One region of the Streptomyces sp. NBC_01546 genome, then DNA from elsewhere that is predicted to be linked to it. Evidence: riboswitches for the same ligand, from Rfam matches in the RefSeq annotation. Region 1 holds a riboswitch; the other holds the start of a gene.

The links. Region 1 has a riboswitch for glycine ahead of gcvT (glycine cleavage system aminomethyltransferase GcvT). Riboswitches for the same ligand answer to the same signal wherever they lie in the genome.
Region 2: it holds a riboswitch for glycine, as region 1 does, so the genes downstream of both, gcvP (aminomethyl-transferring glycine dehydrogenase) here and gcvT (glycine cleavage system aminomethyltransferase GcvT) in region 1, are expected to answer to the same signal.

What each region holds. Positions count from the first base shown of each region.
Region 1 is NZ_CP109379.1:2,825,855-2,834,936, reverse strand. It holds gene OHA89_RS12530 (hypothetical protein) at 1-193, opposite strand, end outside; gene OHA89_RS12525 (L-serine ammonia-lyase) at 349-1,731, opposite strand; gene glyA (serine hydroxymethyltransferase) at 1,997-3,253, opposite strand; gene gcvH (glycine cleavage system protein GcvH) at 3,269-3,649, opposite strand; gene gcvT (glycine cleavage system aminomethyltransferase GcvT) at 3,739-4,854, opposite strand; glycine riboswitch at 5,012-5,115, opposite strand; gene OHA89_RS12505 (AAA family ATPase) at 5,339-5,956, shown strand; gene OHA89_RS12500 (enhanced serine sensitivity protein SseB) at 6,152-6,886, shown strand; gene OHA89_RS12495 (enhanced serine sensitivity protein SseB C-terminal domain-containing protein) at 6,940-7,680, shown strand; gene OHA89_RS12490 (ABC transporter permease) at 8,143-9,082, shown strand, end outside.
Region 2 is NZ_CP109379.1:6,654,136-6,663,217, forward strand. It holds gene OHA89_RS30550 (DUF881 domain-containing protein) at 1-262, shown strand, start outside; gene OHA89_RS30555 (FHA domain-containing protein) at 749-1,291, shown strand; gene OHA89_RS30560 (MerR family transcriptional regulator) at 1,340-2,113, shown strand; gene OHA89_RS30565 (bifunctional nuclease family protein) at 2,166-2,639, shown strand; gene OHA89_RS30570 (MerR family transcriptional regulator) at 2,829-3,467, shown strand; gene OHA89_RS30575 (DNA polymerase IV) at 3,511-4,935, shown strand; gene OHA89_RS30580 (PRC-barrel domain-containing protein) at 4,932-5,297, opposite strand; glycine riboswitch at 5,410-5,508, shown strand; gene gcvP (aminomethyl-transferring glycine dehydrogenase) at 5,705-8,590, shown strand; gene OHA89_RS30590 (DUF5999 family protein) at 8,670-8,876, opposite strand.

The sequences.
Region 1 (9,082 bases):
CGATCCGGTCGTAGGTGGCGTGCCCGCCCCAGCGGGCATTGACGACGAGCGGGGTCTGGGGCTGGGTCTCGGTGCGGGTGGCGGTGATTCCGGCGGCCGAGGCCGGCGCCGCGAGCGAGAGCCCGGCGGTGAGCAGGATGCCGGAGGCCAGGGCCACGATCCGGCGGCGGTGCGGACGAAGCGGGTGGATCATGACGTCCCCTCGATTCTCGAGAGACGGGGACATGTGACACAGCCTAGGACGCCGATTCGGACCCCGTAGTTCCACTTCCCGTGGAACCGGAGCCACGCGACAGGGGCCCGGCGCGCGTGCGCCGGGCCCCTGTGCGCTGCGTCAGCCGTCGCTGGTCAGCATTCGATGACGTTGACCGCGAGGCCGCCGCGGGCGGTCTCCTTGTACTTGACCTTCATGTCGGCGCCGGTCTCCTTCATCGTCTTGATGACCTTGTCGAGGGAGACCTTGTGGGTGCCGTCGCCGCGCATGGCCATCTTGGCCGCGGTGACGGCCTTGACCGCCGCCATGCCGTTGCGCTCGATGCACGGGATCTGGACCAGGCCGCCGACCGGGTCGCAGGTCAGGCCCAGGTTGTGCTCCATGCCGATCTCGGCCGCGTTCTCGACCTGCTCCGGGGTGCCGCCCAGGACCTCGGCGAGGGCGCCGGCCGCCATCGAGCAGGCCGAGCCGACCTCGCCCTGGCAGCCGACCTCGGCGCCGGAGATCGAGGCGTTCTCCTTGAACAGCATGCCGATCGCGCCCGCGGCGAGGAGGAAGCGGACCACGCCGTCCTCGTCCGCGCCCGGCACGAAGTTCACGTAGTAGTGCAGGACGGCGGGCAGCACCCCGGCCGCGCCGTTGGTGGGCGCGGTGACGACCCGGCCGCCCGCCGCGTTCTCCTCGTTGACCGCCATCGCGTAGATCGTCGCCCACTCGCTGCGGTGCAGCATCGGGTCGCCCTCGGTGCGCAGCTGGCGCGCGGTGGAGGCGGCCCGGCGCTTGACCCGCAGGCCGCCCGGGAGGATGCCCTCGCGGGACATGCCGCGCGAGACGCAGGACTGCATGACGCGCCAGATCTCCAGCAGGCCCTCGCGGATCTCGTCCTCGGTGCGCCAGGCCTTCTCGTTCTCCAGCATCAGGGAGGAGATCGACAGGCCCGTCTCGTTCGCCAGGCGCAGCATCTCGTCACCGGAGCGGAAGGGGTACTTCAGCACCGTGTCGTCGAGCTTGATCCGGTCCTCGCCGACCGCGTCCTCGTCCACGACGAAACCGCCGCCGACCGAGTAGTACGTCTTCTCCAGCAGCGGGGCGCCGGCGGCGTCGTAGGCGAAGAGCGTCATGCCGTTGGCGTGGTAGGGCAGCGAGCGCCGGCGGTGCAGGATGAGCTGGTTCGGCTCGTCGAAGGCGATCTCGTGCCCGTCGCCTATCTCCGCTCCGAGCAGCCGCAGGCGGCCGCTCTTGCGGATGCGCTCGACCTCGTCGTCCGCCGTCTCCACGTTCACGGTGCGCGGGGAGTGGCCCTCCAGACCCAGCAGTACCGCCTTGGGCGTGCCGTGGCCGTGGCCCGTCGCGCCGAGGGAGCCGAAGAGCTCGGCGCGCACGGACGCGGTCTGGGCGAGCACACCGTCCTTCTTCAGCCGCATCACGAACATGCGTGCGGCGCGCATCGGACCGACCGTGTGGGAGGAGGACGGGCCGATGCCGATGGAGAAGAGATCGAAGACGGAGATGGCCACTGGCGGACTCCCTTGTCTGCTCGTGGGGTGGGAGGGGGCAGGAGTGGTGGATTGTTCGGATTTTGTCCGAGAGACGAGCTTAACGCGGTGAAATGAACGGCTCGTCTGCCGGACGGGGTCGGGGCGTGGTCGAGACGGGGTCGGGCGGGTGTCGGCCCACACGCCGCCGGGGCTGCCACCAGGGCGAAGTCCCCGGGGGAGGATGGCGCGGTCATGAGAAAGGCCCGGCCCTGTGCAATACAAGGCCGGGCCCCCTAGCCGTTGCTCAGAGCGACGGGTACAGCGGGAACTTCGCGGCGAGCGCGGTGACGCGGGCCTTGAGGGACTCACTGTCGTACGCCGGCTTCAGCGCGGCCGCGATGATCTCCGCGACCTCCTTGAAGTCCTCGGCGCCGAAACCGCGGGTGGCGAGCGCCGGGGTGCCGATCCGCAGACCCGAGGTGACCATCGGCGGCCGCGGGTCGTTCGGGATGGCGTTCCGGTTGACCGTGATGCCGATCTCGTGGAGCCGGTCCTCGGCCTGCTGGCCGTCCAGCTCGGAGTTGCGCAGGTCGACCAGGACCAGGTGGACGTCCGTACCGCCGGAGAGGACGGAGACGCCGACCTCGGTGACGTCCGGCTGCACCAGGCGCTCGGCGATGATCTTCGCGCCCTCGAGGGTGCGCACCTGGCGCTCCTTGAAGTCCTCCGAGGCGGCGACGAGGAAGGAGACCGCCTTGGCGGCGATCACGTGCTCCAGCGGGCCGCCCTGCTGGCCGGGGAAGACCGCGGAGTTGATCTTCTTGGCCAGCTCCTGCGTCGACAGGATCACACCGCCGCGCGGACCGCCGAGGGTCTTGTGCGTGGTGGTGGTGACGACGTGGGCGTGCGGCACCGGGTTCGGGTGCAGACCCGCGGCGACCAGGCCGGCGAAGTGCGCCATGTCGACCATCAGGTACGCGCCGACCTCGTCCGCGATGCGGCGGAAGGCGGCGAAGTCCAGCTGGCGCGGGTAGGCGGACCAGCCCGCGACGATCAGCTGCGGGCGGGACTCCTTGGCGAGGCGCTCGACCTCGGCCATGTCCACGCGGCCGGTCTCGTCGACGTGGTACGGGACCACGTTGTAGAGCTTGCCGGAGAAGTTGATCTTCATGCCGTGGGTCAGGTGACCGCCGTGGGCCAGGTTCAGACCCATGATCGTGTCGCCCGGCTTCAGCAGCGCGAACATCGCGGCGGCGTTCGCCTGCGCACCCGAGTGCGGCTGGACGTTCGCGGCCTCGGCGCCGAAGAGCGCCTTGATGCGGTCGATCGCGATCTGCTCGACCACGTCGACGTGCTCGCAGCCGCCGTAGTAGCGGCGGCCGGGGTAGCCCTCGGCGTACTTGTTGGTCAGGACCGAGCCCTGGGCCTCCATGACGGCGACCGGAGCGAAGTTCTCCGACGCGATCATTTCCAGGGTCGACTGCTGGCGCACGAGCTCGGCGTCGACGGCGGCGGCGACGTCGGGGTCGAGTTCGTGGAGAGGGGTGTTCAGTACGGACATCAGGATCCCCTGGGGTCAGTTACCGGCGGTGAGCTTGGCGTACTCGTCAGCGGAGAGCAGGTCGGCCGGCTCCTCCGCGACGCGCACCTTGAACAGCCAGCCACCCTCGAACGGCGCGGTGTTCACGAGGGCCGGGTCGTCCACGACGTCCTGGTTGGACTCGACGACCTCGCCGGAGACGGGGGAGTACAGGTCGCTGACCGACTTGGTCGACTCCAGCTCGCCGCAGGTCTCACCCGCGGTCACCGTGTCGCCTACCTCGGGGAGCTGGGCGTAGACGACGTCACCGAGCGCGTTGGCCGCGAACTCCGTGATGCCGACCGTCGCGACGCCGCCCTCGGCGTCCGACAGCCACTCGTGCTCCTTGCTGTAACGCAGCTGCTGGGGGTTGCTCATGACCTGATTCTCCTGGATGCGGGGGAGTGGATACGAACAGCGGTCTTGGGTACTGAGACGGCCGGTACTGCGGAGACGGCTTACGAGGGTTACTTCTGCCGCTTGTAGAACGGCAGGGCCACGACCTCGTACGGCTCATGCGTACCGCGAATGTCCACGCCGACACCGGAGGTGCCGGGCGCGGCGTGCGCCGCGTCGACGTACGCCATCGCGATCGGCTTGCCCAGCGTCGGCGACGGGGCGCCCGAGGTGACCTCGCCGATGACCTGGCCGTCCGCCACGACGGGGAAACCGGCGCGCGGGACGCGGCGGCCCTCGGCGATCAGGCCGACCAGCTTGCGCGGCGGGTTCGAGGCGGCGCGCTCGGCGGCGGCCTCCAGCGCGGCACGGCCGACGAAGTCCCCCTCCTTCTCGAACTTCACGACCCGGCCCAGCCCCGCGTCGAAGGGGGTGAGCGAGGTGGTCAGCTCGTGCCCGTACAGCGGCATGCCCGCCTCCAGGCGCAGGGTGTCGCGGCAGGACAGACCGGCCGGGACCAGGCCGACGCCCTCGCCCGCCTTGGCCAGCGCCTGCCACAGCTCCACGGCGTGCTCGGGGGCGACGAACAGCTCGAAGCCGTCCTCGCCGGTGTAGCCCGTACGGGCGATCAGCGCGGGGACCCCGGCCACCGTGCCCGGCAGACCGGCGTAGTACTTGAGCCCGTCCAGGTCGGCATCGGTGAGCGAGGCGAGGATGCCGGGGGACTCCGGACCCTGGACGGCGATCAGCGCGTACGCGTCGCGGTCGTCGCGGACCTCGGCGTCGAAGCCGGCGGCGCGCTCGGTCAGGGCGTCCAGGACGACCTGGGCGTTGGAGGCGTTGGCGACGACCATGAACTCGGTCTCACCGAGGCGGTAGACGATCAGGTCGTCGACGATCCCGCCGTCTTCCTGGCAGATGTGCGTGTAGCGGGCACGGCCGACGCCGACGGTGGAGATGTTGCCGACCAGCGCGTAGTCCAGAACCTTGACGGCCTCCGGGCCGGTCAGGGTGATCTCGCCCATGTGGGACAGATCGAAGAGACCGGCCTTGGTGCGTACGGCGTTGTGCTCGTCGCGCTCACTGCCGTACCGCAGGGGCATGTCCCAGCCCGCGAAGTCGGTCATGGTCGCACCGAGCGAGCGGTGCAGCGCATCGAGGGCGGTCAGACGGGGGGCAGTGCTCATGGGTGTGGCTCCCGAGTCCCAGGGCATGACATGACGAGGAGGGTCCTCCCCATCTGTCATCGGAACCTGAGAGGTTCGCCGCGAGTGCCCCGGTTGCCAGGGATCGTCGGCTTGCACCTTGGGTGGAGCTGTCGAACAGCTCGCTTTTCAGATCTGCCTCATCCACGCGGTACGGGGCCTGAGAGATTCAAGGGAGGTTCTTGCTCCTTCGGCGCCCGAGCACGGCCTTGCGGCGTGCCGGGACTCTCCCGCGCGGATTCAAGCGGCCGGTATGCAGTTGGTCCAGATGGCGCACATCATTGCACGCCACCGTGGTGATCGGGTGTGGGGCCCCGAAAGTTCGTACGGGGACCGGGAGGGCGGACCGGAACCGGGGCTGCCGGATTACCGTCTCTTTACACTCAGTGGGCAAGGGTCCTGGTGGCCCGATTCGGGGGAGGCGAACACTGTGCGGAGATTCGGAGTAGTGGCGGCTACGGGGACCGTGGACGCGGTGCCTGCGCAGCGCGGTGCCTGCGCCGGCCCCGGCCGGGTACGTGACCTGCGCGGGGCCGGGGCGCGGGGGGCGCGCCGGCTCGGCTTCGCGCAGGGGGACATCGTCGTGGTGTCCGGCCTGCCGGGCGGCGGCAAGAGCACGCTGATCAAGAGGGCGGCCGGCGAGGGCGGCGCGATCGACTCCCAGGACACGCGAGAGCGCTGGGAGCGGCGGATGCCGGGCGGGCTGCCGTACGGGGTGTACCGGCCGCTGGTGCGGGCCGCGCACTACTGGGGGCTGTGGCGGACCCTGCGCTCCGGAGCCTCGGTGGTCGTCCACGACTGCGGTACCCAGGCCTGGGTACGGGGCCTGCTCGCGGCGGCCGCGCGCCGCCGGGGCCGGGCGCTGCACCTGCTGCTCCTGGACAGCAGCCCGGAGGAAGCGCTGTCCGGCCAGGCGGCGCGGGGGCGCCGGGTGACGGCGTACGCCTTCGCCCGCCACCGGGGTGCGGTGACCCGCCTGCTGCGCGAAGCGGAAGCCGGCCGCCCCCCGGCGGGCTGCGCCTCGGTCACCCTCCTGGACCGTCCCTCGGCTGCCGCCGTCGCCCGCATCACGTTCCACAGCTGATCGCCGTTGCCGGGCTCAAGACCGGGCAGTGCGCTTTGAGGCTTACGCCGGCCAAGTCCAGCCCCGCCGGCGTTTGAGATGGGGGTCCCCCCGGATGGAGTCTGGGGGAGGGTCTGGGGCGGAGCCCGAGCAGCGGACCCGCACCGATAACCTCGGGCACGACATCGGCGGGACCCAAGACGGAGGCAGGGGCACATGCAAGGCGGCGGCTGGCCGGGGAATGAGCTGGAGCAGGTGCTCGGGGCGGCGCTCGGGCAGCCGGATGCCGGGGGGCGGATCCTGGAGGTGCTCGGACGCAGCATGGTCTGGGTGCCCCTGCCCGGCGGCGGCGGCCCGGACGCCGAGAGCCTCGACCTGCCCACCATGGACATCGGCGGGGCGGCGTACGTCCCCGTCTACAGCTCCGAGGCCCAGTTCCGCTACTGCGTCGGCCCCGGCATGGACTTCGCCGTGGCCCCCGCCGTCGAGTTCGCCCGCGGCCTGCCCCCGCAGCTCGGCATCGCCCTCAACCCCGAGGGCGCCGTCGGCGTCCCCCTGCCCCCGCAGGCCGTCGCGGAGCTGTGCCGCACCGGGCGGACCCCGCTCGACGGCCCGTCCACCGGCGGTCGGGTCCGGCTCTACGAGCCCGACTGGCAGGAGGACCCGGTGGACTTCCTGGCCGCCGCGGCCGAGGAGTTCCGTACCGCCGGTGTGGTCACGGCCGCCTACCGCTGCCTCGCCAGCGTCGAGGGCGGGGAGCCGGAACTGTTCATCGGTGTCCGCCTGGTGGGATGGGAGCCTGAGATGCGGAATGCCCCGATGGAGGCCCTCGGCCGGGCCCTGGCCCGGGTCCCGGCGCCCTGGCCCGTGCAGTTGATCCTCCTGGACGCCGCCCAGGACCCGGTCACGGACTGGATTCGTGAGCGCGTACGCCCCTTCTACCTCCCGTAGGGCCGCTTAAGCTGGGTACGCGTGGACGACGGGCGGACGAAGAGGGGTACCGGGTGAGTGCGTCAGGCACGGCCGCGGCCGGGCAGGTCGAGCACATGCTGCGCCAGGTGACTCCCGGGCGCTATGAGAGCTACGAGTCACTTCTGCATGCCCTTTCCGAGGGCCGGCTGTGGATGCTGCTCTGGCAGGGGCAGCCGGGTTCCCCCGATGCCCAGTACGGCGGCATGGAGGTCGAGAGCCTCGGCTACGCGCCCTGCGTGACCTCCCCGCAGGAGCTGGCCGCCAGCGGCTGGAACCGGGGCTACGAGGTGGTCACCGGGCGGGACATCGCCCGCGCGCTCTACCCGGACCGCTGGGGCCTGTGGCTCAACCCGCACGCCCAGGGCGGCGGCATCGGCATCCCGTGGGCCGACCTGCGCCGGATCGCGACCGGCCTGGACCGGATGCCCGCCGGGCCGCTGCGGCTGTCCGAGCCCACCCTCGAGCTCCCGCAGTTCTACGGGCTGCTCACCCAGCACGCGCACCGCACCCCGGCCGTCCGGTCGCTGCGCCGCGCCTGGGTGCAGCCCGCGCTCGGGTCCCCGTACCTCGCGGTCGGGCTGGACCTGTACGACGCCTCCGCGCCCGCGCTGGAATCCGTACGGGAGATGATGCGCCAGTCGGTCGGCGTGGTCCCCGAGGGCGTCCCGGTGTGCACGGTCGCGCTGGCGGACGAACACGACCCCGTCGCGATGTGGCTGCGCGCGCAGACCCGCCCGTTCTACGACCGCGAGGGCCAGGCGCCGCCCTACTGACCGGCACCGCCTGACTGCCGCAGGCCTCTCGCCCCCCTTTTCCAGACATCCGCATATTGAGACATCCATCTCGAAGGCCGCACCGGACCCATAGGTGCGGCCTTCGGCATATCCACCGAATGCGCCCAAGAACCGTACCCGAAATGGCAGTTGGGCCGGATGTCCGTTCCGCGCCGAAGGGGCGGTGTTTCACCGCTCAACAGAGCGCGTGGTTCGGATAACGGAAGGTGGCGGCGCAGATCACGGTTGCGCATCACATCCCCGGCAGGTCTGGCGGCCGATTGAGAGGGCGTTGAAGACTCCCCCCACCGAAGGCCGGTCAATCTGACAATCACCAGCCCTTCACGTGCACTTCAGGCGCATTTCGCGCCAATCGCACCATCAAGTGACGCCGAAAGAAACAAGCCGCCACAGCGGCGGGCATGGGCCGGCCACCGTCGGCCGAGAGGGGTCCCCACCACGATGACGGCACCACTGCACGACACCAGCGCGGCCGAGCCCGCAGCCGTGGACGCCCCCGGAGTTCCCCAGAAGGCGATCGAGGGACGCTCGCCGTGGCAGATCGCCTGGCTGCGCCTCAAGCGTGACAAGGTCGCCCTGGCCGGCGGTGTCATCGTGCTCCTGCTGATCCTCGTCGCGATCTTCGCGCCGCTGATCGTCAAGGCCTTCGGCCACCCGCCGGAGGAGCTGCACGAGGACCTGCTGGACCCGCTGCTCGGCCTGCCGGCCGGCGACTGGGGCGGTATGAGCGGGGACTTCCTGCTGGGCGTAGAGCCGGTCAACGGACGCGACGTTTTCAGCCGGATCGTCTACGGCGCCCGGATCTCGCTGCTGGTCGCCTTCCTGTCCGCCTTCGTGGCGGTCTCGCTGGGCACCTTCTTCGGCATCATCGCGGGCTACTTCGGCGGCTGGATCGACGCGGCGATCAGCCGCGTGATGGACCTGCTGCTGGCCTTCCCGCAACTGCTCTTCATCATCGCGCTGATCTCCGTCATCCCCAGCAAGCTGTGGGGCTTCGAGGGATCGGGCCTGCGGATCGCCGTGCTGGTGCTGGTCATCGGCTTCTTCGGCTGGCCCTACATCGGCCGCATCGTGCGCGGGCAGACCCTGTCACTGCGCGAGCGCGAGTACGTCGAAGCCGCGCGCAGCCTCGGCGCGGGCCGCATGTACATCCTCTTCCGCGAACTGCTCCCGAACCTGGTGGCGCCCATCACCGTCTACTCGACGCTGATGATCCCCACCAACGTGCTGACCGAGGCCGCTCTGAGCTTCCTCGGAGTCGGCGTCAAGCCGCCCACGCCGTCCTGGGGAGAAACCCTCTCCACGGCCGTGCGGACCTACGAGGACGATCCGCTCTTCATGATCTTCCCCGGCGTAGCGATCTTCATCACCGTGCTGGCCT
Region 2 (9,082 bases), 3.8 Mb from region 1:
CGGTGTGCGCGTGGTGGCGGGCTCGTACTTCTCGGACGAGAACGGCGGGGTCGGGATCGACGGTAAGAAGATCACACAGCCCTACGAGTTCAGGGTGATCGGCAAGCCGCAGGATCTTGAGCCCGCGCTCAACATCCCCGGCGGCGTCGTCCAGACACTGGAGAAGGAACAGGCCACCGTCGCCGTCACACGGTCGGCGAAGATCATTGTGGATGCCTTGCGTGCTGCGAAGCAGCCTGACTACGCTCGGTCGTCATCGTGAGGAAGCGGAGCGGAGTGTGGAGCGGCTCACGCGGGCGGATGCCTGCGGGGGGTCGGCGCACCGAAGTCGCGGTGCGTGGTGGAAACTGTCTGGTGGTTACGGACGTTGTGAGAATGTCCGGGTCGGCAGGTTGTGCATTCGGAGTTCGTCCTGCCCCACGGGCGGGTCTGTTTCGGTCAAGGGGAATCGCCCGTGAAGTTGTTTGAGAAGTTGTTCGGCAAGAAGAACCGCGAGGAAAGCGGTCCGGCACGTCACCGTGCCGGGCACGGCGACGTGGAAGGGCAGGGCGACCGGCCGCTCTTCCGCGACGAGGTCGCGGGCGGGGGTGACATTTCGGGCGGCCACGGCGCGTCGTCTGTTGACCCTGCTGGTACCGGACGCATAGGTTTCGGTGAACCATCAACCTCAAGTACGGGTGGAGGGTTTGCCCCCGATCCGTATGCCACCAATGCCTCCGCGGGGCAGCCGCGGCGCGAGGAGCCGTCCATGTCGGCCGAGCAGGTTTGCAGCAGGTGCGGACACCGCAGCGATGCGGCCAGCCGCTTCTGCTCCAACTGCGGCGCGCCGCTGCGGGCGGGTCTGACGCCGGAGCGTGCCTCGGAGACCACGTCCACCATCTCGATCTCGGGCCTCGAGGCCTACGAGGCCGAGGTGTCCGGACAAGCGCACGTGTCGTCCTCGCTGTCCCCCGAGGCCCAGGCCGCGGTGGAAGCGCTGCCTCCGGGTTCCGCCCTGCTCATCGTGCGGCGCGGTCCCAACTCCGGTAGCCGCTTCCTGCTGGACGGTGAGCTGACCACGGCGGGCCGGCACCCGCAGAGCGACATCTTCCTGGACGACGTCACCGTCTCCCGGCGCCATGTCGAATTCCGCAGGAGCCAGGAAGGCGGCTTCACCGTCGCCGACGTCGGCAGCCTCAACGGCACGTACGTGAACCGTGAGCCGATCGACTCCGTCGCCCTGCACAACGGCGACGAGGTGCAGATCGGCAAGTACCGGCTGGTCTTCTACGCGAGCCTGCGGGGCGTCTGACCTCCCCCAGACTCCGTCCGGGGGTGCCCCCACCAAGGGAAGGTCCCCATGCTGCGTACCCCGGCCGGCGGTGCCCCGAAGAACGGCACCGCCGGCACCGTCGGCCCGGCCGGGCGGCTGGTGAGCATCGGCACGGTGCTCACCACGCTGCGTGACGAGTTCCCCGAAGTCACGATCTCGAAGATCCGTTTCCTGGAGGCGGAGGGGCTCGTCGAGCCCCGGCGCACACCCTCCGGATACCGCAAGTTCAGCACCGAGGACGTGGAGCGCCTCGCGCGGATCCTGCGTCTGCAGCGCGATCACTACCTGCCGCTGAAGGTCATCCGCGAGCAGCTCGACGCGCTGGCCCGCGGAGAGCAGATCCGCATCCCGGCGCCCACGCCGCACGGGGAGTCGGTCGATCCCGAAGGGCCCGCGGCCGTCTACGGGGAGGTGGGCCGGGAGCGGCCCACCGTGGCCCGGGTGGGTCGTGCGGAGCTGATCGCGGCCGCCGGCGCGGACGAGGTCCAGCTCGTCGAGTGGGAGTCGTACGGGCTGCTCGCCGAGGCTCCGGGCGGCGGATTCGACGCCGAAGCGATCACGGTGGCCCGGCTCGTGGCCGATCTGGGGCGGTTCGGGCTTGAGCCTCGGCACCTGCGCGCGATGAAGGCCGCCGCGGACCGGGAGGCGGGCCTGGTGGAGCAGGTCGTGGCGCCCCTGAGGCGGCATCGCAATCCGCAGACCAGGGCGCATGCCGAAGCCACGATGAAGGAGCTCGCGGGGCTTTCCGTACGGCTCCACGAGGCCCTGGTGCAGACCGCCCTCGGGGTCCGGCTGCCGTGAGGGAAAGGGCCCCGACTACCCAAACCTGCCGGGCAGGTCCTAGGGTTACTGTGTGAACGAGCTCGACGTTGTGGGTGTCCGGGTGGAAATGCCCTCCAACCAACCGATCGTGCTCCTGCGTGAAGTGGGAGGCGACCGGTACCTCCCCATCTGGATCGGTCCTGGGGAGGCGACCGCCATTGCCTTTGCGCAGCAGGGAATGGCTCCTGCCCGACCGCTGACGCACGACCTGTTCAAGGACGTGCTGGAGGCGATCGGCGAGGAACTCACCGAGGTCCGGATCACGGATCTGCGGGAGGGTGTCTTCTATGCGGAGCTCGTCTTCGCCAGCGGGGTCGAGGTGAGCGCGCGGCCTTCCGACGCCATAGCGCTGGCCCTGCGGACGGGGACGCCGATCTACGGCAGTGACGGTGTGCTCGACGACGCCGGGATCGCGATTCCGGACGAGCAGGAGGACGAGGTGGAGAAGTTCCGCGAGTTCCTCGACCAGATCTCGCCAGAGGACTTCGGTACCGGCCCGCAGTGAGACGCCGGCCGAGTCGGCCGCGTCGTCCACCGGGAACGGTCAGCCCATTCGAGTAGCCTTTCCCCGCAAAGGGATACGGGAAACCACTCTCAGGGTGATTATCACTCGGCGTGCCGAGTGTGGCGATCGTTGACGCACCCCTGGTGACTGCCTACCTTCAAGGTGGCAGGTCAAGGACGGAGGGTCGGCGTGAGGATCACGGGCGACGGTACGACCGGGGGCATCCCCGCACGGAGTGACGGTGGACCGTACCCGCTGCACGGCAGTGCGGTCGGTTCCGCGCGCCGTCAGCCGGAGTCGACGCCGGTCGGACCGGTGGGCGGCGACCCGGCGCCCGAGCAGATCGGCTACCGCGGGCCGACGGCGTGTGCCGCGGCCGGCATCACGTACCGGCAGCTCGACTACTGGGCGCGGACGGGGCTGGTGGAGCCGAGCGTGCGCCCCGCCTACGGTTCGGGGACGCAGCGGCTGTACAGCTTCCGCGACGTCGTGGTCCTCAAGATCGTCAAGCGCTTCCTGGACACCGGGGTGGCGCTGCAGAACATCCGTACGGCCGTGCAGCACCTGCGCGACCGCGGGTTCTCGGACCTCGAGCGGATGACGCTGATGAGCGACGGCGCCACGGTGTACGAGTGCACCTCGCCGGACCAGGTCGTGAGCCTGCTCCAGGGCGGTCAGGGTGTCTTCGGCATTGCCGTGGGCGTGGTGTGGCGCGACGTGGAGAACGCGCTGTCGCAGCTGCACGGGGAGCGCGTGGACACCGGCGAGACCCTGCTCGGGCACAACCCCGCGGACGAACTGGCCGCCCGCCGCAACCGGGCCGGTTGAACCGGCCCCGGAAATGTCAGTCCCGTAAGGCAGCATCGGTCATGTGAGAGCCGCGCCGACCATCCTGCATCTGGACATGGATGCCTTCTACGCGTCCGTGGAGCAGGCGTCGAAGCCGAGCCTGCGCGGCAAGGCCGTCATCGTGGGCGGGCTCGGACCGCGCGGGGTCGTCGCCACCGCCTCGTACGAGGCCAGGCGCTTCGGGGTGCATTCGGCGATGCCGACGGCGCAGGCGCGGCGGCTCTGCCCGAACGGTGCCTACCTGATTCCCCGCTTCAGCCTCTACCGGCAGGTCAGCGACGTGGTGATGGCCCTGCTGCGGGAGCTGTCGCCGCTGGTGGAGCCGCTCAGCCTCGACGAGGCCTTCGTGGACCTGGAGGCGGGCGGGGTCGCCTTCGACTCGCAGACCGCCCAGGTCACCGGGGAGCGGCTGCGGGCGGACATCAGGGCCGCCACCGGGCTCAGCGGGTCGGTGGGGCTGGCCGGGTCGAAGATGCTGGCCAAGGTGGCCTCCGAAGAGGCCAAGCCGGCCGGGCTGCTGCTGATCGAGCCGGGGACCGAGCGGGAGCTCCTGGCGCCGATGTCGGTACGGACCCTGCCCGGGGTGGGGCCGGCCACCGGCGAGCACCTGCGCCGCGCCGGGATCACCACCGTGGGGGACCTGGCGGAGGCCGGGGAGGACGAGCTGGTGCGGATGCTCGGGCGCTCGCACGGGGTGGGGCTGTACCGGATGGCGCTGGGGATCGACGACCGGCCGGTGGTCGCGGAGCGGGACGCGAAGTCGGTGTCGGTGGAGGACACCTTCGACGTGGACCTGCACGACCGGGTGCGGATCAGGACCGAGGTGCAGCGGCTGGCGGACCGGTGCGTGCAGCGCTTGCGGGGGTCCGGGCACTCGGGGCGCACGATCGTGCTGAAGGTGCGCAGGTACGACTTCTCGACGCTGACGCGGTCCGAGACGCTGCGGGGGCCCACGGACGACCCCGCGGTCGTGCGCGAGGCGGCGGCGCGGCTGCTGGAGGGCGTGGACACCACGGGCGGGGTGCGGCTGCTGGGCGTGGGGGTGACCGGTCTGGCCGACTACACGCAGGAGGACCTGTTCGCCCAGTCGCTGGCCGCTGAGCCTCAGGAGGAGGCGGGGGAGGTCAGGGAGGCCGCTGAGCCTGACGGGGCCGCAGAGCCCGGTGGGGCCCCTGTCGCGGCTCTGGAGGGCCCGGCGGGTGCGGAGGTGCCCGGAGGGCCCGGGGTCGCTCCCGAGCGGCGGTGGACGGCCGGGAGCGACGTACGGCACGCGGTGTACGGGCCCGGGTGGGTGCAGGGCAGCGGGGTCGGGCGGGTGACCGTGCGGTTCGAGCAGCCCGGATCGGAGCCCGGCCGGGTGCGGACCTTCCGGGTGGACGACCCCGAGCTGGAGCCGACCGATCCGCTGCCGTTGGTGGGGGAGGAGCCGCCGGCCGGGACGCCCTAGCCCTCGTCGCCCGCCAGGTGGCCGAAGTCGTGGTGGAAGTCCGTCGGCAGGGTCACGTCGAGGCCGTAGTGGTGGTAGAGCTGCAGCTCCTGTTCGGGGGAGAGGTGGCGGCCGACCCCGAAGTCCGGGGCGTCTTTGATCAGGGAGCGGTCGAAGGGCACCCGCAGGGTGTCGCCGACCATCTCGCTCGGCTCCAGCGGGACGAAGGCGTCCCGGCTGAACAGGCCCGTCCGGACGGCCGCCCATTCCGGGACTCCCGTGGCATCGTCGAGGTAGACCTCGTCGATGGTGCCGATCTTGGTGCCGTTGCGGTCGAACGCCTTGCGGCCGATCAGGCTGCGCGGATCGATGTCGGTCTGCACGGTCCCTCCAAATGGTCGCAACTCCTCCGTAATGACTACAGAAGTGCATTTCGGGAGCTGAGGCCACTCGGGGAGGAGCCAGATCCTCGCTGGTAGGCTGGGTGATGGCTGTCGACCCTGTGCGGGAGAGTCCTCCGAGTGATCTTGACGGAGGCGCCGAAGGAGCAAATCCTCCCCGGAATCTCTCAGGCATACGTACCGCACGGACGAGGCCACTCTGGAAAGCAGGGGCGGGTACCGGGCGCGCAGTGCCGGTTCCCCTCCTCACCGACGGTGAAAGCCGGACCTCGCGGGTGATCCCCGTGCGGCCCGGTGAAACTCTCAGGTTGAGATGACAGAGGGGGAGGCCGTCCGGGTGCCCGCGCCGTGGTGCCCCTCGCAGGTCATACGACCAGGAGGCCTCCGTCATGACCGCCAACCGCATTCCGCTCTCCCAGCTGGAGCGAGGCATCCCCTTCGAGCAGCGCCACATCGGCCCGGATGCCGAGGCGCAGGCGAAGATGCTCGCCCAGGTGGGCTACGGCTCCCTGGACGAACTGACCGCCGCCGCGGTGCCGGATGTCATCAAGACCACCGAAGCGCTGAACCTGCCCGAGGCGCTGACCGAGGCCGAGGTGCTGGCCGAGCTGCGCTCGCTCGCCGACCGCAACCAGGTCCTCTCCTCGATGATCGGGCTCGGCTACTACGGGACCTTCACGCCGCCGGTGATCCTGCGCAACGTGATGGAGAACCCGGCCTGGTACACGGCGTACACGCCGTACCAGCCCGAGATCTCGCAGGGCCGCCTCGAGGCGCTGCTGAACTTCCAGACCGTCGTCGCCGACCTCACCGGGCTGCCGACCTCCGGTGCCTCGCTGCTCGACGAGGGCACCGCGGCCGCCGAGGCCATGTCCCTCGCGCGCCGGGTGGGCAAGGTCAAGGACGGCGTCTTCCTGATCGACGCGGACGCGCTGCCGCAGACCATCGCCGTGATCGAGACCCGCGCCGAGCCCACGGGCGTCGAGGTCGTCGTCGCGGACCTCTCGAACGGCATCCCGGCCGAGATCGCCGAGCGCGGTGTCTTCGGCGTGCTGCTCCAGTACCCGGGCGCCTCCGGTGCCGTACGGGAGATCAAGCCGCTGATCGACCAGGCGCACGAGCTCGGCGCGATCGTCACCGTCTCGGCCGACCTGCTCGCGCTGACCCTGCTGACCTCCCCGGGCGAGCTGGGCGCGGACATCGCCGTCGGCACCACGCAGCGCTTCGGCGTCCCGATGGGCTTCGGCGGACCGCACGCCGGTTACATGGCCGTCCAGGCCAAGCACGCCCGCTCGCTGCCGGGCCGCCTCGTCGGCGTCTCCGTGGACGCGGACGGCAACAAGGCGTACCGCCTGGCGCTGCAGACCCGCGAGCAGCACATCCGCCGCGAGAAGGCCACCAGCAACATCTGCACCGCGCAGGTGCTGCTGGCCGTCATGGCCGCCATGTACGCCGTCTACCACGGCCCGGACGGCCTGCGGACGATCGCCCGCCGCACCCACCGCTACGCCGCTCTGCTCGCCGCGGGCCTGAAGGCCGGCGGGGTCGAGATCGTGCACGGCGCCTACTTCGACACGATCACGGCCCGCGTCCCGGGCCGCGCGGCCGAGGTCGCCGCCGCCGCCCGCGAGGGCGGGGTCAACCTGTACCAGGCCGACGCCGACCTCGTCTCCGTCGCCTGCGACGAGACCACCCTGCGCGCGGACGTCGAGGCCGTCTGGGCCGCCTTCGGTGTCACCGCCGACATCGAGGCGCTCGACGAGACCGCGGCCGACACCCTGCCCGAGGGCCTGCTGCGCTCGGACGACTACCTGACGCACCCGGTCTTCCACCAGCACCGCTCCGAGACCGCGATGCTGCGCTACCTGCGCAAGCTCTCGGACAAGGACTACGCGCTGGACCGCGGCATGATCCCGCTGGGCTCCTGCACCATGAAGCTCAACGCGACCACCGAGATGGAGCCGGTGACCTGGCCCGAGTTCGGCCAGCTGCACCCGTTCGCCCCGGTCGAGCAGGCCGAGGGGTACCTCACGCTCATCACCGAGCTGGAGGAACGTCTCTGCGAGGTCACCGGTTACGACAAGGTCTCCATCCAGCCCAACGCCGGGTCCCAGGGTGAGCTGGCCGGGCTGCTCGCCGTACGCGCCTACCACCGCGCGAACGGCGACGAGCAGCGCACCATCTGCCTCATCCCGTCCTCCGCGCACGGCACCAACGCCGCCAGCGCCGTGATGGCCGGCATGAAGGTCGTCGTCGTCAAGACCGCCGACGACGGCGAGGTGGACGCGGCGGACCTGCGCGCCAAGATCGAGCAGTACCGCGACGAGCTCGCCGTGCTGATGATCACCTACCCCTCCACGCACGGTGTGTTCGAGGAGCACGTCGCCGACATCTGCGCCCAGGTGCACGAGGCCGGCGGCCAGGTCTACGTGGACGGCGCCAACCTCAACGCCCTGGTGGGCCTGGCCAAGCCGGGTCACTTCGGCGGCGACGTCTCGCACCTGAACCTGCACAAGACCTTCTGCATCCCGCACGGCGGCGGCGGCCCGGGCGTCGGCCCGGTCGGTGTCCGGGCGCACCTGGCCCCGTACCTGCCCAACCACCCGCTCCAGCCGACCGCCGGTCCCGAGACGGGCGTCGGCCCGATCTCGGCCGCCCCGTGGGGTTCGGCCGGCATCCTGCCGATCTCCTGGTCGTACGTGCGCCTCATGGGCGGCGAGGGCCTCAAGCGCGCCACCCAGGTGGCCGTGCTCGGCGCCAACTACATCGCCAAGCGCCTGGAGCCGCACTACCCGGTGCTCTACACCGGCCCGGGCAACCTGGTCGCGCACGAGTGCATCATCGACCTGCGTCCGCTGTCGAAGGCGACCGGCGTGAGCGTGGACGACATCGCCAAGCGTCTGATCGACTACGGCTTCCACGCGCCGACCATGTCCTTCCCGGTGGCCGGCACGCTGATGATCGAGCCGACGGAGTCCGAGGACCTCGCCGAGATCGACCGTTTCTGCGACGCGATGATCGCCATCCGCGCCGAGATCGAGCGGGTCGCGGCCGGCGAGTGGCCGGTGGACGACAACCCGCTGGCCAACTCCCCGCACACCGCGGCGGCGCTGGGCGGCGAGTGGAACCACCCGTACACCCGTGACGAGGCCGTCTTCCCGGGCGGGGTCACGGCCGCTGAGAAGTACTGGCCGCCGGTGCGCCGCATCGACGGCGCCTTCGGCGACCGGAACCTGGTGTGCTCCTGCCCGCCGCTGGACGAGTACGACAACTGAGCATGGACAAGGGGCCGGTCCGGGGAGTCATCCCGGGCCGGCCCCTTCGTCGTTGCCGCGGTCGGTGTGCCGCTCGCGTCTAGGCAGCCTTCATCACCTGGGCCGCTGCGAGCGGGCGGTGCGGGGCGATGATCTGGCCGTCAGGCAGCAGCTCACCGGTGTCCTCGAAGAGCAGGACGCCGTTGCACAGCAGGCTCCAGCCCTGTTCCGGGTGGTTGGCCACCGGAAGCGCGGCCTCCCGGTCGGCGGATTCGGCTGACGGGCAGGCTGGCTGGTGCTGGCACATGGATGGGTTCTTTCGCTGCGGTGTGGTCTGCGTGCTACGGCGCGATGCGTCGTTCATGGCCGTCCCCCTGGGTCATCCCCGCACCCGCGGGGAGCGTGTCCTCAGTCTTCCCCCACGACAGCCGCTTCGCAGGTATTTCCCGCAGCTGTCCTCATAGATTGATGACGCATCACTCGTGCGGGCGGTTCAGGCCAACTCCCCTGTCA